DNA from 3 places in the Paenibacillus terreus genome. Region 2 is predicted to be linked to each of the others. Evidence: predicted binding sites of a transcription regulator. Region 2 holds the regulator's gene; each other region holds the start of a gene.
The links. The regulator LexA, encoded in region 2, represses DNA repair genes until DNA is damaged. The targets are predictions, from matches to a motif close to CGAACATATGTTCG.
Positions count from the first base shown of each region.

Region 1 (4,930 bases), on a different contig from region 2:
AGGCCGCTTCCTGGCGTCCGGTTATTATAATCCCGCTTCACAAATTACCGTACGGGTGGTGTCCTATCAGCCCCTGGAGCGGATGGACAGAGCTTTTTTTGCAGACCGGTTCCGCGAATGCCTGAAGCACCGTCATCGCTTTATTCCTGAGGGGGATGCCTACAGGCTGGTGTACGGGGAGGCGGATTTTCTGCCAGGCCTGATCGTGGACCGGTTTAAGGATGTGCTGGTGGTGCAGCTGCTTACGCTTGGCATGGATCAATGTCGGGAGGAAATCACCGCGGCTCTGGTCGAGGTGTTCGGGCCTGCCGGGATTTATGAACGCAGCGATGTGTCCATCCGCGAGCTTGAAGGGTTAGAGCAGCGCAAAGGACCGCTTTACGGTGAATGCCCGCGTCATGTCACCGTTACGGAGAACGGACTTCTCATCAAAGTGGATATTGTGGAAGGGCAGAAGACAGGTTACTTCTTCGACCAGCGCGAGAACCGGGCTTCCATCGCTCCGCTCATGAAGGGATGGGGGGCAAGAAGCGGTATAACGCTGCAGACGGTCGAAGTCGACGGACAGCAGGTGCAAAGACCTGTCAATAAAAGCGGCAAAATCGTGGAATTCCCCTTTTGGGATGGAGCAACCGTGCTGGAATGCTTCTCCCATACGGGAAGCTTCACCCTGAATGCCTGTAAATACGGGGCCAAGAAGGTTACCTGCCTTGATATTTCGGAGCATGCGATCGAGAGTGCGCGGGAAAACGTACGTCTGAACGGCTTTGAGGACCGGGTCGAATTTGTGGTCGAAGACGCGTTCAAATACTTGCGGGAGCATGTCAAGGGAGCGGAGGAGCGGACGCAGCGCGCGGAGGCCGGACAGAAGAAAGTCGACACCTCCAAGCCGCTGGCGGCCGGGGGAGGCCGGACCTTTGACGTTGTAATCCTGGACCCGCCGGCATTTGCGAAAACGAAAAGCGCCGTCAAGGGCGCGTGCAGAGGGTATAAGGACATTAACCTGCACGGCATGAAGCTCGTCAACGAAGGCGGTTATCTGGTCACGGCAAGCTGCTCCTACCATATGCGTCCGGACCTTTTTCTGGATACGATTCAGGAAGCGGCGGCGGATGCGGGCAAGATTCTGCGCCTTGTAGAATGGCGGGCCGCAGGCAAAGACCATCCGCAAATTCTGGGAGTGGACGAGGGCCATTACCTGAAATTTGCCATCTTCGAGGTACGGAGCCGTGCCAGGATGTAAGGATACAACAAGGTAATAAAAGGAAAAAAATCGCAATCACCCTTTGAAAGGCAGGCTGCTGCCTGCTTGCTCAAGGGGTTTTTGCTTTGCTTTTTCATCCAAACATACGTTCTTTTGGCAGCTGTTGTGGTATACTTATAGTTATTTAAAACGAACTGCCGCATGCTGTTTTATGTCAAGCATTACATCACCAAGCAGCATGCTGAAATAGAGTTGGAGGGAGACTGCCGATGTCACTCCGTTTTTTGATCGGCCGCTCGGGCAGCGGCAAAACGACGCGGATTCGCGAAGAAATCATTGGGAAGCTGAAGGAGCAGCCGCAGGGCAAGCCGCTTATTCTGCTTGTTCCGGAACAGGCAACCTTCCATACAGAGCACGCTCTGCTGTCATCGCGTGAAATCAAGGGAAGCGTGCGCGCCCAGGTGTTGGGTTTCCGCCGTCTCGCATACAGAGTCATGCAGGAGACAGGAGGCGCGGCGCGGACCCCCGTGACGGAAGAAGGCAAGAAAATGCTGCTTTATAAAATTGTGCGCCGCAGAAAGGACGAGCTGCAGGTGTTCCGCGATTCAGGCGACCAGCTCGGGTTTGTCGACCGTTTGAACGCCTTGTTCACCGAATTTAAAAGGTACGGTGAGAATCCTGCCTCCCTGCCTGAGCAGTTGGAACGGATACAGGGCGGACCGGGTTCGCCGATTCTGAACAGCAAAATTCAGGATATTTTGACCTTGTACAGGGATTTCGAGCAGGAGCTGGCCCCCATGTATCTGGATGGCGAGGATACGATGATGCGACTGGCCGCCCAGCTTCCGCACTCTGCCTGGCTGGATGGCGCCGACGTTTGGCTGGACGGGTACCGCGGATTTACGCCGCAGGAATATAAAGTGATCGAACAGCTGCTGCTGTCTTCCGCTTCCTTGACAGTGTCCCTGACGCTGGACCGGGCATATGAGCCTGAACGTCTGCCGCATGAGCTGGATCTCTTTCATTCAACGGCCTCGGTGTATGTGAAGCTGCAGGGCATGGCCCGGGAGCGGAGCATAGACGTCCGTGTTGAAGCGCTGCAGCCCGAGGTTTTGCCGCGTTTCGCTGCAAGTCCGGGGCTTGCCCATCTGGAAGCCGAATTTGACCGGCGCAGAGTTTGGGCATTCCCTGAGCCCCCGGCCGGCATCGAGCTGTATGCCGCAGCAGACCGCCGCGCCGAGCTGGAAGGAGCAATTCGTGAAATGAGGCGGCTGGCGCGTGATGAAGGGGTGCGCTACCGCGACATGGCCCTGTTCGTCCGCAATCCTGCCGATTATGAGCATCTGCTGGAGCCTCTGTTCGCAAAATATGAGGTTCCCCTCTTTATTGACCAGAAGCGGGATATTCTGCATCATCCCCTGGTTGAATTTGTGCGTGCTTCGCTGGATATTGTGCGCAGGCGCTGGCGTTATGAGGATGTGTTCCGGGCGGTGAAGACCGACCTGCTGCTTCCTCCGGACGGGAGTGTGACCCGCGACTGCATGGACGAGCTGGAGAATTATGTACTGGCCTGTGGCATTCAGGGCAGCCGCTGGACGGACGGCAGACCTTGGCAGGCCGTGCCAAACCTGTCGCTGGAGATGGAGGAAACCGAGCGTATTAAGGCCCGTGACGAAACGCTGGAGCGGATGGAGCGGTGCCGGGCAGCTGTAGTTGTGCCGCTGCATGCTTTTGAGAAAAGGATGTCCAGGGCCAAAACCGCCAGAGAGCAATGCGAGGCGGTATACCGCCTGTTGGAGGACGCCGGCATAGGCAGCAAGCTGGATCTGATGATTGGTTATGCGCAGGAGCGGGGAGAACCTGAGCGTGCGCGGGAGCACAGTCAGATCTGGGATGCCGTGCTGGAGCTGCTGGATCAGATCCATGAGATGGTGGGCGAAGAGAAGCTGCCGTTCGAGCTGTTTGCAGGCATGCTGGAAACGGGGCTGGCGGAATACCGGCTGGCCCTCATTCCCCCAGCGCTGGATCAGGTGCTGGTCGGAAGCCCTGACCGTACCCGGGTCAGCGGCATTCAGTATGCTTTTTTGCTGGGTGTAAACGAAGGTGTCATGCCAGCCGTGCCACAGGAAGAAGGCGTGCTCAGCGAGGAGGAGCGCAGCAGGCTGTCCGAGCAGGGAGTCGCGCTTGCTCCGGATGTGACACGCAGACTGCTGGATGAGCGTTTTCTCGCGTATACGGCGATGACCTCGGCGGGACGCAAGCTGTGGGTCAGCTATCCGGTCGCCGATGAAGAGGGCAGAACGCTGCTGCCGTCGGAATACATCAGGCATTTGCGCATGATGTTCAAGGGGCTGAAGGAAAAGCCCCTGCTCAGCCAGCCCTTGCCGGGAACGGATTGGACAGACCAGTCTGAATATGCGCTGCATGCGCCCGAAGCGCTGTCCCAGCTTATCGTGCAGCTGCGGCAGTGGCTGCGCGGCGCGGACATTGCCGAGCCGTGGTGGGAGGTCTACAACTGGTATGCGGATAACAGCGGAGAGAATCGGGTGAAGCTGGAAACCCTGCTGACCTCCCTGTTCTATGAAAACCGGGCTCAGCCGCTGCGGCAGGAGACGAGCCGGGTACTGTACGGCAAGCGGCTGCGGACGAGCGTATCGCGGATGGAGCGTTTTGTGGCCTGTCCGTTTTCGCATTTTGCGTCTCATGGATTGAAGCTGAAGGAGCGTCAAGTCTATAAGCTGAAGGCGCCGGACATCGGGCAGCTGTTTCACGCAGCTCTGGGAAGCATGGCGGCTCGCTTGAAGGAAAACAACCGCAGCTGGGGCAGCCTCAGTGCGGAGGAATGTCGGCGGGAAGCGGAGACGACCGTTGACCGGTTGGCACCGCGCCTGCAGGGCCAAATTTTGCTGAGCTCGAAGCGTTACGGTTATATTTTCCGCAAGCTGAAGGATATCGTCGGCCGGGCCTCCCTCATTCTGGGCGAACATGCCCGCAGGGGAAGCTTTGAACCACTCGGTCTTGAGCTGGATTTCGGTCCGGGCAAGGAGCTGCCGCCGCTGACGTTTGAGCTGGAGAACGGCGTGGTGATGGAAGTGATCGGGCGAATTGACCGGGTCGATGTGGCGGAAGGAGAAGAGGGCCTGCTGTTGCGGGTCATTGACTATAAATCGAGCCATAAGGATTTGAAGCTGCACGAGGTGTATTACGGTCTTGCCCTGCAGATGCTGACTTATCTGGATGTGCTGCTGGAAGGAGCGGAGCAATGGCTGGGAGAGCCTGCTTATCCGGCCGGCACCCTGTATTTCCATGTGCATAATCCGCTGCTGCAATCCGCCAACGGCATGAGCGCCGGGCAGGCAGAGCAGGAGCTGCTGAAACGTTTCAAGATGAAGGGCCTGCTGCTGGCCGATCGTGACGTCATCGCCAAAATGGATGCGGAACTGGACAAAGGCCATTCGGCTATTTTGCCCGTTGCGGTCAAGGCGGATGGCGGTTTTTACAGCAGTGCGGCGGTGGCGAGTCCGGAGCAGTGGAAATCGCTGCTCTCCACCGTGCGCAGCAATATCCGAAATATCGGGACACGGATGACGGAAGGCGAGGTTGATATCGTTCCTTATCGCATCCTGCAGGAGACGGCCTGCGATTTTTGCTCCTACAGACCCGTATGCCAGTTCGACGACAGTCTGGAAGGGAGCAGGTATAAGCATTTGGCGAAGCCTGGAAAAG
Region 1 is NZ_JBHIRX010000012.1:111,068-115,997, forward strand. It holds gene ACE5KN_RS20415 (class I SAM-dependent rRNA methyltransferase) at 1-1,243, shown strand, start outside; gene addB (helicase-exonuclease AddAB subunit AddB) at 1,474-4,930, shown strand, end outside.
Region 1: the regulator LexA is predicted to act here: its motif matches at 1,343-1,356, upstream of addB (helicase-exonuclease AddAB subunit AddB).

Region 2 (4,930 bases):
AATCTTGAAGAGCTGCTGGCCAAATTTGAAAACATCCATACCCATACGGAAGATGAAATCCGCGCCATTGTGGGCGGCAAAGGCATTTTTATCATCAAAGGCGCGGACGATCTCGGTTATTTTAATGTGGAATTGTCGCCTGGTGATGTCATTTCCGTACCGGAAAATACACCACACTTCTTTACTTTGATGGAAAATCAGAAAATTGTGGCTGTCCGTCTCTTTATTGAGGAAAACGGATGGGTGGCACACAACTATGATGATCCGACCTTCGTTAAGGCCTAATAAAAATATCTATCCGCACAAAAAAAATTGTAAACAACCCTGTTGCGCAGTCCGTTCCGGCCGGCTAGCAGGGTTGTTTTATTGGTGAGCAGAAAATTGAAAAACCGCCTGGCGCGCATTTCGCGCCCGGACGGTTTATGATCAGGATAACGATTGAATTACACTCTCGAGCTCAGCAAGATGCTCGATTTCAAAGTCAGGCTGAATGTTTTCCGTATTCGTCCTGCTGTTCCGGTTCACCCATACCGCATGTACCCCTGCTGCGAGCGCACCTTTGATGTCCGTCGTCAGCTTGTCGCCTACCATGACCGCCATATGAGGTTCGATTCCGAGCAGCCCCAAAGCATGCTCAAAAATGGAGGGATCAGGCTTGCCTTTGCCGAACGTACCCGAAATGACGATATGATCAAAATAAGGGATCAACCGCGGCACTCCATCCAGCTTCTCCTGCTGCAGTGAAGGAGATCCGTTCGTCAGCAGCAGCAGCTTATATCTGCCCTTGAGCTCATCAAGCACCTGGAATGTTTCTTCATATACAATCGGACGCGCTCTCCGTTCAATCCCGAACTGTTCGGCAAGATTGCCTGCCAGCTCTTCATCGGCTACCCCGACTTTTTCGAGTCCTCTTTTCCAGGATTCCTTGCGGTAAACAGGTGCCAGCTGTTCCAGCTGCCGGAATTCAGGCTGATCTCCCCCGGCAAAGGTTGCCCACAAGCCCTCAAAAGGATTAATGCCTATCATTTTGGTAAAAGGGAAGGTTTCATAGGATTCATAAAGTAATCTGGCTTCTGTCCTTACCGCTTCCTCCAGCTTGACCGGATCCACTCCGGTTGCCTTGGAGGCCGTCTGACATACCGCCGCAAATGCTTCCTCAACACTGCGCTCATCCCAAAGCAGCGTATCATCCAGATCAAACATGACCGCTTCAATCGTCATCCCGCTCGTCCACTCCTTCATTCAATTAACCTGATGGCTGCTGTATCCTGTTCCCCGTGCGTGATTACTTATTTGACCCTTCCGCTTGAAACGGAAGCTGGTTGGCGGCTGCAAATTTCTCAAGCCGTTCCGCGATTGTCTCGATATCATAACGGCCCAGCGTTTTGTTGAAAATCCAGTTGCCGCCTTTGCCCTGCTTCTCAACGATAACATATCCGGACTGGACCTGGATGCTCTTAATCTGATCCGCAGGCATGGAACGCTCCCTTCCGCCCTTCAGCGTATACAGCGTGTTTTTGCCAACCCGCAAATACGGACGGCGGAGAAAAAATACGACCGCGAGCAGCATATAGAGCCCAAACACAAGCCAATCCATACCTCTCATGCCCACCTGTGTCCAGAACATGGTCAAGACCAGGTACAGGACGGACAGGCCCACCAGCATAATCGGAACCGTCAGATTGCGCCCATAATATGTATCACCAGCATTTCCCGTGCTGCTGCCGATCGGTTGGCCCCCCTGCTTTTTACGCTGCTTGTTCACCTTCTCCATGTTTTTGCGAACTTTTCTTTCAAATGAACCGGCCATATGCACTTTTCCTTCCTCTAAATAGTAACGGTTATATAGTGACGGTGCCTCTGCCCGGGCCGCCGGCAAGCGGACCGGACCCAAGTACCGGCTGTATATCGTTATAAATGTATTTAATGCTTCGGTCCTTTGCCATTGTCCGGCTCTTCATCCACAAATTCGATGGATTCCAGCTGCTGCCGGAAGTTTCGGCGGATGTTACCCAGGTAAATTTCACGAAGCTCGGCTCTCTCCTTTGTTTCGGCTTCGGTCAGGCCCTCTCCTTTTGCTTTGCGCGCCAGCTCATTAATGCGCGCCACCAAGCTGTCAATATCCAAATTTTGTCCCCTCCAAATACGCAAAGATATTATACACTTTGACACGTTAAAAAGAGCTTGTCAAGGTTCCCCCGCAAGCTCCGTTCCATTCGTTCATATTCGTCATAATCCCATATGTTGAGAACTATATATATGATTCGGCTGCAGCAGGCAAACCCTCAAAATTCCGGCAGCAGCAGCACATCTCCTGCCCTGATTCCGGAGCTTTCGAGCCCGTTGATCCGAATAATTCCTTCTATATAAACTCTCGTATCCATGTAGTCCGGTTTATGTTCTTGTGCAATTCCCCACAGCGTGTCCCCCGTAAGCACAACCACCTTCTCATTGGATGCATGCAAATCGGACGAACCTGCAAATACTGTAAACAGGCCGGCAAAAGAAATCCAGAGCACAATTACGGCAACGAATAAACGAAGCATGCTGATCAGTGGACTACTGTTCTGCCCTGCGGTTCTACCGCCCGTGTGTCCACCCTGCGCCACGGCCGTATTATATATGCTTTGATAGGAGCTGTATTTTAACATGTTAACAACCTCCAAACATTTGTTCTTGTTTATTTCGAGAACACTATAACACGAACACATGTTTTGTTCAAGCGAAAATTAGAACACAGGTTCCCTATTTTTAATATTTCCTGATTTCACGAGAAAAACGTAACTGTAAAAGCCCGGTTTACGGCTATACAGCTTACTGAACAGCTGATACTCTGCCTCTGCAAATTGTTTGCCGACTTTCAGAACTTATGTTTGTACGAACGGCAGTTCTATGTTATAATTTTCCCAAACGTTACTTAAATGGGGTTGATGGGACATGTCTAAGATTTCCAGCAGACAGCAGGCAATTTTGGAATTTATACGTAATGAGGTTCGCTTAAAGGGATATCCTCCCTCTGTAAGAGAGATTGGGGAGGCGGTCGGACTTGCTTCCAGCTCTACTGTCCATGGACATCTTGACCGGCTCGAGAAGAAGGGGCTAATCCGCCGGGATCCCACCAAGCCGCGGGCCATTGAGTTGCTTGGCCAGGAGGATTCGGATCAGACACATATGTTCAACTACACGGTAACCCGGGTTCCGGTGGTCGGCAAGGTAACCGCAGGCCTTCCGATTACGGCTACGGAGAATATTGAGGATTATTTTCCACTGCCTCAGCAATTTGTTGGTGATGACAAGATGTTTATGCTGTCTGTTGTAGGGGACAGTATGATTGAAGCCGGCATCACCAACGGGGACTTTGTTATTGTAAGACAGCAGCAAACGGCCAATAATGGAGACATCGTCGTGGCGATGACCGAGGATGACGAAGCAACTGTGAAGACCTTCTACAAAGAGAAAGATCATGTTCGGCTTCAACCCGAGAATCCGAAATACGAACCGCTCCGCTTGACCAAAGTCAGCATACTGGGCAAGGTAGTCGGTTTGTTCAGGGATTTCCACTAGACCATCTTAGACCGAACACACCCCTGCATTTGTGCGATCCAGCATAAATGCAGGGGTGTTTCTGTCTATCTAAAGTTAAACTAATAACTGATTGATTCTGCTTCTGTGCGAATGCTGATGAATGCCTGCCGTCAGGCAATTGTCCAGTCAAGCGCGGCTAAATGGCATATGTTATATCAACATATCCGAAAGGAGTTGTCAGTATGTCTTTTTATCCAACAGCAGGACCCATCGTCTACCCTCCAATTCGATTCGTCAATGATCGCTATTATCCAACGGTCGTTCCGGTAGTTCACCCCATTGAAGTGATCAACCGTTGCCATCCGGTTGCAGTTCCGCATCATGTATTTCCTGTATCCGTGAGAAACGACCCAAGCTGCTACATCTGTTCTGTCGGCAAAAAAAGAAGAGGCCGCTAAGCAGCCTCATGCAACTGTGACTATTCACACCCGAAAGCCTTGGCACTCCAAGGCTTTTTTCCGTCCAAACTTCATTTTTGTACGTTTTTTCCCACCTAAAAAGGTAAAGCCCCCAGCGCTGGCACGCCAGGGACTCTCTCCCTTAGTATAGAGTCAAATACTGATCTCTCTCCCATTGGTGTACCTGAGTGCGGTACATATCCCATTCGATCTCTTTGAGCTCGTAGAAATATGCAAGAGCGTGGTCGCCAAGCGCGTCGGCAATGACTTCGCTGCGCAGCAGCTCGCCAAGCGCCTCTTTCAGATCAGCCGGCAGGCTGGCGATCCCTTCTTCCACCAGTTCCTCTTCCGTCATAACATAAATGTTGCGGTCGATTGGCGCTGGCAGTGAAAGCTCGCGCTTGATACCATCCAGACCTGCTTTAAGCATTACAGCCAGCGCAAGATAAGGATTGGCGGCAGGGTCCGGATTGCGAACTTCAACACGAGTGCTCAGACCGCGCGAAGCCGGTATACGGATCATCGGGCTGCGGTTGCTTGCAGACCAGGCCACGTAAGAAGGTGCTTCATAACCAGGCACAAGACGTTTGTACGAGTTCACAGTCGGGTTCGTAATTGCCGCCATGGCGCGGGCATGTTTCAGAATACCGGCCATATAATGGCGGGCTGTCCGGCTCAGGCCGAGCTTGTCATTTTCATCATAAAAAGCATTCTCGCCGCCCTGGAACAGCGATTGATGGCAGTGCATACCGGAACCATTTACACCAAATAACGGCTTTGGCATGAACGTTGCATGCAGGCCATGCTGTCTAGCGATCGTTTTCACCACAAGCTTGAACGTTTGAATCTGGTCGGCTGCTTTAATAGCGTTGGCATATTTGAAGTCAATCTCATGCTGCCCAGGAGCCACTTCGTGGTGGGAAGCTTCGATTTCAAAGCCCATCTCT
Region 2 is NZ_JBHIRX010000005.1:262,973-267,902, reverse strand. It holds gene mtnD (acireductone dioxygenase) at 1-285, shown strand, start outside; gene ACE5KN_RS12385 (HAD family hydrolase) at 427-1,221, opposite strand; gene ACE5KN_RS12380 (hypothetical protein) at 1,286-1,810, opposite strand; gene ACE5KN_RS12375 (DUF896 domain-containing protein) at 1,924-2,127, opposite strand; gene ACE5KN_RS12370 (LysM peptidoglycan-binding domain-containing protein) at 2,286-2,651, opposite strand; gene lexA (transcriptional repressor LexA) at 2,938-3,564, shown strand; gene glnA (type I glutamate--ammonia ligase) at 4,126-4,930, opposite strand, start outside.

Region 3 (4,930 bases), on a different contig from region 2:
GCCGATTTTATTCGATAAGCTGATCGAAGATCAGCTTCCGGCCGATTCCGTGCTGTATGACATCATTACAGAGCTGCTGGAGCGCAAGAAAGCCGGGGAGGAGCTGGATCTGGAGCCACAGCTTAAACCTTTGAATGCTTTTATTCAGGAGCGAATCGCCTATTACGAACAGACCGCTCCTTCGCTGAGGCAGGCTGAGGATGCATATGACCAGCAGTTGGATAAGCTCTTTCGTTCCGCACTGCAGGAAGTATGGAACGCTTAGCGAAGCAGGATCCTCGTAATTCCCAATAAACGAACCCCGGAGCGGCAAAATTTGCTGCTGACCGGGGTTCATTAACGAGGAAGTCTATGGCCTGGGTGCTATATCAGCTTGGCCCATATACGCCGAATTCATACAGGGAATATCCGTACGGTGTGCCTCTGGCTGTACCCAGCATGCGGACATAACGGGCATTTACAGCCTGGAAGTCAATTGTCTCGATGCCGCCTTGTCCGCTGGTCGTGGAATATACCGTCGTCAAATTGACAGGGTTGCCGCCGTCTGTAGACACCAGGATTTGGTAGCTGGTGGCATAGGCGGCTTCCCAGTTCAGGATGATCTTGTTGATGCTCCGTGTGCTCCCCAGATCCACGTAGAGCCATTGCGGGTCGATGCCTTCCGCGCTGGCCCAGCGGGTCGAGGTACTGCCATCGAAAGCGCGTGAAGGCTCAAAGCCGACTGCTTCCATAGAGCTTGCTTGTGCGTTCTTTCCCGCCGCCAGATTCGTGCCTGAAGCGGGAGGCGGCGTTCCACCGGAGCCGGGCTTCCACCAGTTGCCTGAAATGAACAGCATGCTGAGCAGGTTGTAGGAGTCGCTGAAGTAATTCTCGCGGTGGCTGACCATCCAGTCCCAGCCGGCATTGACCCAGGCCTGATGGCTGCTATCGGACACACCTGCCGCAACAAACGGGGCTACATACACGGCGGTAGCATATCCGCCAAACACCGTTCCATTAAGCTGGTAGCCGTCCCGGACATTGGCCGGATTGCCGCCGGTTTTGCCTTTGATCCAGCCGGCGATTTTGGTGGAGATCGTTTTACCCCGTTGGTCACCGTACAGCGCGTAGTCCATGACGATGCGCAGCGGAACACGGGCAGCGTTGTAGTAATAGGCTCCCGTATACTGGGATTCATCCAGGAACCACGGGCCGGCGGGCTGAGCGGGATTGCCCACGACAAAGTCGGAAATCAGGCCGGTAGCCGGTGAGTACGTGCTGCTGAACTGCGTATATTTGCTGTACAGGTTATTGATGACATTCAGCCAGGTCTGGTCGTTTGTGACCCCATAGAAGGCACGCAGATGGCTGAGCATCCAGTCGGACGGGCGCGTATTATAGGTCGTTTTGGAGTCCCAGTCGCCCAGATTAAGCCCGTTGTTGGTGGTCACGTAGCTGGATTTAATAGCATTGATCATATTGGTCGCTTCCTGCAAATAGTTGACTGCACCACCGGAGCCCCATTGGTAATGGGCCAGGATAAGGGAGTAGGCAATGTCAAGGTCTCCGTCTGTGGCTGAGCCAAAATGTCCCTGGGCTGCGGGGTCATCCGCAACCACCCATCCCATCAGGGCCGGATTGCCGGAGCTTTTGTAGGCCCGCGCCGTTTTGAACAAGCCGTTATAGATGGTCTGGGCATTCGGATCATGGCCAGCCATCAGGGCAGTGATGACCATGCCATAGCCCTGGCCTTCGGAGGTGCCAAGCGGCTCGAAGCCTTCCGCGTCGCCGGTGATGTCGCCTCTTACATAGTATCCTCCGGGCAGGGAGGACAGATCATTACGCAGGTAAGCCGACTTCCAATAATCGTAATAGGAAGCAACGGCCTGGTTCATGGACGCCTGGCTTACATGATTGGGTTTGATGACTCCCGAATAGCTGATCTGCTGCGGGAAAGGTTTTTGTTCTCCGGCTGCGCTCGCCTTGGGAGCCGGGCCGGTCAAGCCGAGTGCAGATACGGCAAGCGTCAGGCAGAGCAGCGGTGTACACCATAGGCGGCCCACTCTTTTGAAAGAACGAAGGCTGAATTTTAACATATCGATTCCTGCCTTTCTGAGTATGGAGTTTCAGAATGTTATGGAATGCACGGACAAATAAAGTCTGTTAGCAGAAGACTGATCGGTCTGGATACTAGTGGAGTAAAAGCGGAAGGAAGGTTCAGCGGTTTCATCAAATGGTCAACACTCTTTTACCTATAGGTTGGTAATGTGAGCTTGATGATGAATAACCTCCTTGTCTATGGGATTTGAAAGATATTTATCTTTCTACACATTTTTTAACAGAATTGATGATATTCGTCTATGGGTTTTAAGGCTCATTATATCTATGTTAGATGAATAATTTGCGCAAACAAGACAAGCCTGAGGATCACGGTGGGACATGTCCTCAGACTTGTTTGTCCGTGCTAGAATTGAAAGCTGAGCTGCTCCACTTCCGGACCGGTTTTAGAAACAGAAGGGGATAGAGCATGCTCAAAAGGGGTCATTGGACAGGAGCTTGCCTGGCTGATATACGCGGTCTGGGGAGTGGACGGTACATCGTCCTGCAGGGCGTATTGCACACGCAGGCTGCGGATTTCCGCTTTCTTCGCCTCCCTGTAATCGGAATCTGCATAAGCTCCTCTATATAGCTTCCTGTATGCGGGCAGAAGATGAGGGTAGTATTGCTCCAAGGCATGCAGAAACCATGCTTTTACGTCTGGTGTCAGCCTCAGTATGGAGGTCATCGCAAACGATGCCTTATGCTGCTGTGCAGCCAAGAACAGACCCTTCAGATCTTCGGCCGAATCGGTCAGATAGGGAAGAATGGGAGCGATGAACAATCCGGTTCGTATCCCTGCTGCAGACAGTTCTCCGACAGTCTCCAGCCGTTTGCCCGGCAGCGGGGCGGCAGGCTCCATCCTGCGGATAATCTCCGTGTGGAGTGTGCCCAGACTGATATTTACAGAGGTAATATTCATTTCCCGCAGCACGTCGAGGTCACGCAAAATCAAAGGGGAGCGTGTCGTAATGCTGGTGGGAATCCGGTATTTCGCAAGCACCTTTAGACATTCGCGCGTAATTTTCGTTTTACCTTCCACCGGCTGATAAGGATCGGTTGCGGTGCCGATGGCAACGTGGCCTATACGGTCCACCAATTCGCCGATATCATAGCTATATTTGCGCGCCATCCGGGACAGCTGGGCCTCCAGCGCCTCGGGTGCGTTCATTTTCATGAGAATATGGTTCTGAAACTCATCGTCCGCTTCTTTGCCGATATAGCTCTGGAAGGCTCTGGCATAACAGAAATGGCAGCCGTGCGCACAGCCGCGGTAAGGATTAATGGACCAGTCAAAAGGCATGCTTTCGGCCTTAACCCGGTTCAGGGTCTGCTTGGTCGTCGTCTGTTCATAGGTTTTTCGAGCCATGGGCAATGCCTCCTTGTGTAGGAACATTTGTTCGTTTTTTTATGAGTATACTACATTCCTATGAAGAGTGAAACCCTGTCTGAACCGGTAATGTATTCCGGGACTATTGCAGGCGGGATATTGTCAGCTTTGTAAATGTGGTGTACATTATTCATGATTCCAAAAAGAATCGGGAGCTTGATGAAGTCAGGCTGAGAGGGTGGCCGCATGCCGCCGACCGTGAAATCTGATCTGGGTAATGCCAGCGTAGAGAAGAACAAATGCAGTCAGTATGCATGCAACAGCCCTGCAGGCGGAAACGCCGCAGCTGATTGCCTGCTGTTTCCCGCAGTCTGCCCTGCCGGGATAACTGACAGCAAATGAATTCATACTGCGCAGCTGCCTGCCCGGATCGGGGCGGGCTTTTTTATTTTATTTTGAATGGGGGAGTTAGAGGATATGACAGCATTGAGTCCTAAAAGGGGAAGCAAGCTGAAACTGACCGATATTCTGGTCACCATTGTGATTGCGGTGGTATTCGGCATTGTGTACAAAATTTGGGGTCCGGCTTATGACATGGTTAAACCGCTGGGCCTGCATGCGGAGCAAATTACTTATGGAATGTGGTTTATGGCAGGAACGTTTGCCTATCTTATTATCCGCAAGCCGGGGGTGGCCGTTCTGGCGGAGGTGGCCGCTTCAACCGTCAGCGCTTTATTGGGCAGCGAATGGGGGATTTCCACATTGTATTACGGACTGCTGCAGGGGCTGGGGGCGGAGCTGTTTTTTGCCCTGTTCCTGTACCGGAAAAATAATCTGCTTGTAACGAGTCTGGCCGCAGTCGGCGCGGCAGCCGGATCGCTTATCCTTGATTTCTATTACGGCTACATTGAATCCTTGACGGCATGGAACTATACGTTGTTCATCGGCCTGCGTCTGCTCGGAAGTGTCGTGATTGCGGGTTTCTTCGCTTATTATCTCTCGAAAGCGCTAGAGCTGACAGGTGTGACTCAATCGCTGCGTCCCGTCTCTAGGGAAGATTATGAGGCGCTGGATTGAGCATGGGGCTTGATTTCTCTGCTGCGGCGGGTGTTACCAACCTGAGGCTGAAGTTCCCTGGAGAGCAAAACCTGCTCTTCCAAGAATTGTCCATTTCCGTCCGTAAAGGGGAGAAGCTGCTGCTGCTCGGACCGAGCGGCTGCGGCAAATCAACGCTGCTCCAGGTGCTGAGCGGCTTGATCCCCGCTGCTGTGGAGGTGCCGATGAAATGCGATGAAGTCATTGTCCCGGAACGTTCCGGAGTGGTGTTTCAGGACCCTGATACTCAGTTTTGCATGCCTTTTGCGGATGAAGAGCTGGCTTTTGTGCTGGAAAACCGCCGGATTCCGCGTGAGGAAATGCCCTTCCGCATCCGTGATTGCCTGGCACATGTCGGATTGGCAGAGGCAATAGCAGGCATGCCCATTCAGGAAATGTCACAGGGAATGAAGCAGCGACTTGCTGTTG
Region 3 is NZ_JBHIRX010000008.1:23,529-28,458, reverse strand. It holds gene ACE5KN_RS15505 (nucleotidyltransferase domain-containing protein) at 1-265, shown strand, start outside; gene ACE5KN_RS15500 (discoidin domain-containing protein) at 369-764, opposite strand; partial or broken gene ACE5KN_RS15495 (family 8 glycosyl hydrolase) at 804-1,952, opposite strand; gene ACE5KN_RS15490 (SPL family radical SAM protein) at 2,444-3,445, opposite strand; gene ACE5KN_RS15485 (ECF transporter S component) at 3,884-4,483, shown strand; gene ACE5KN_RS15480 (ABC transporter ATP-binding protein) at 4,486-4,930, shown strand, end outside.
Region 3: the regulator LexA is predicted to act here: its motif matches at 3,466-3,479, upstream of ACE5KN_RS15490 (SPL family radical SAM protein).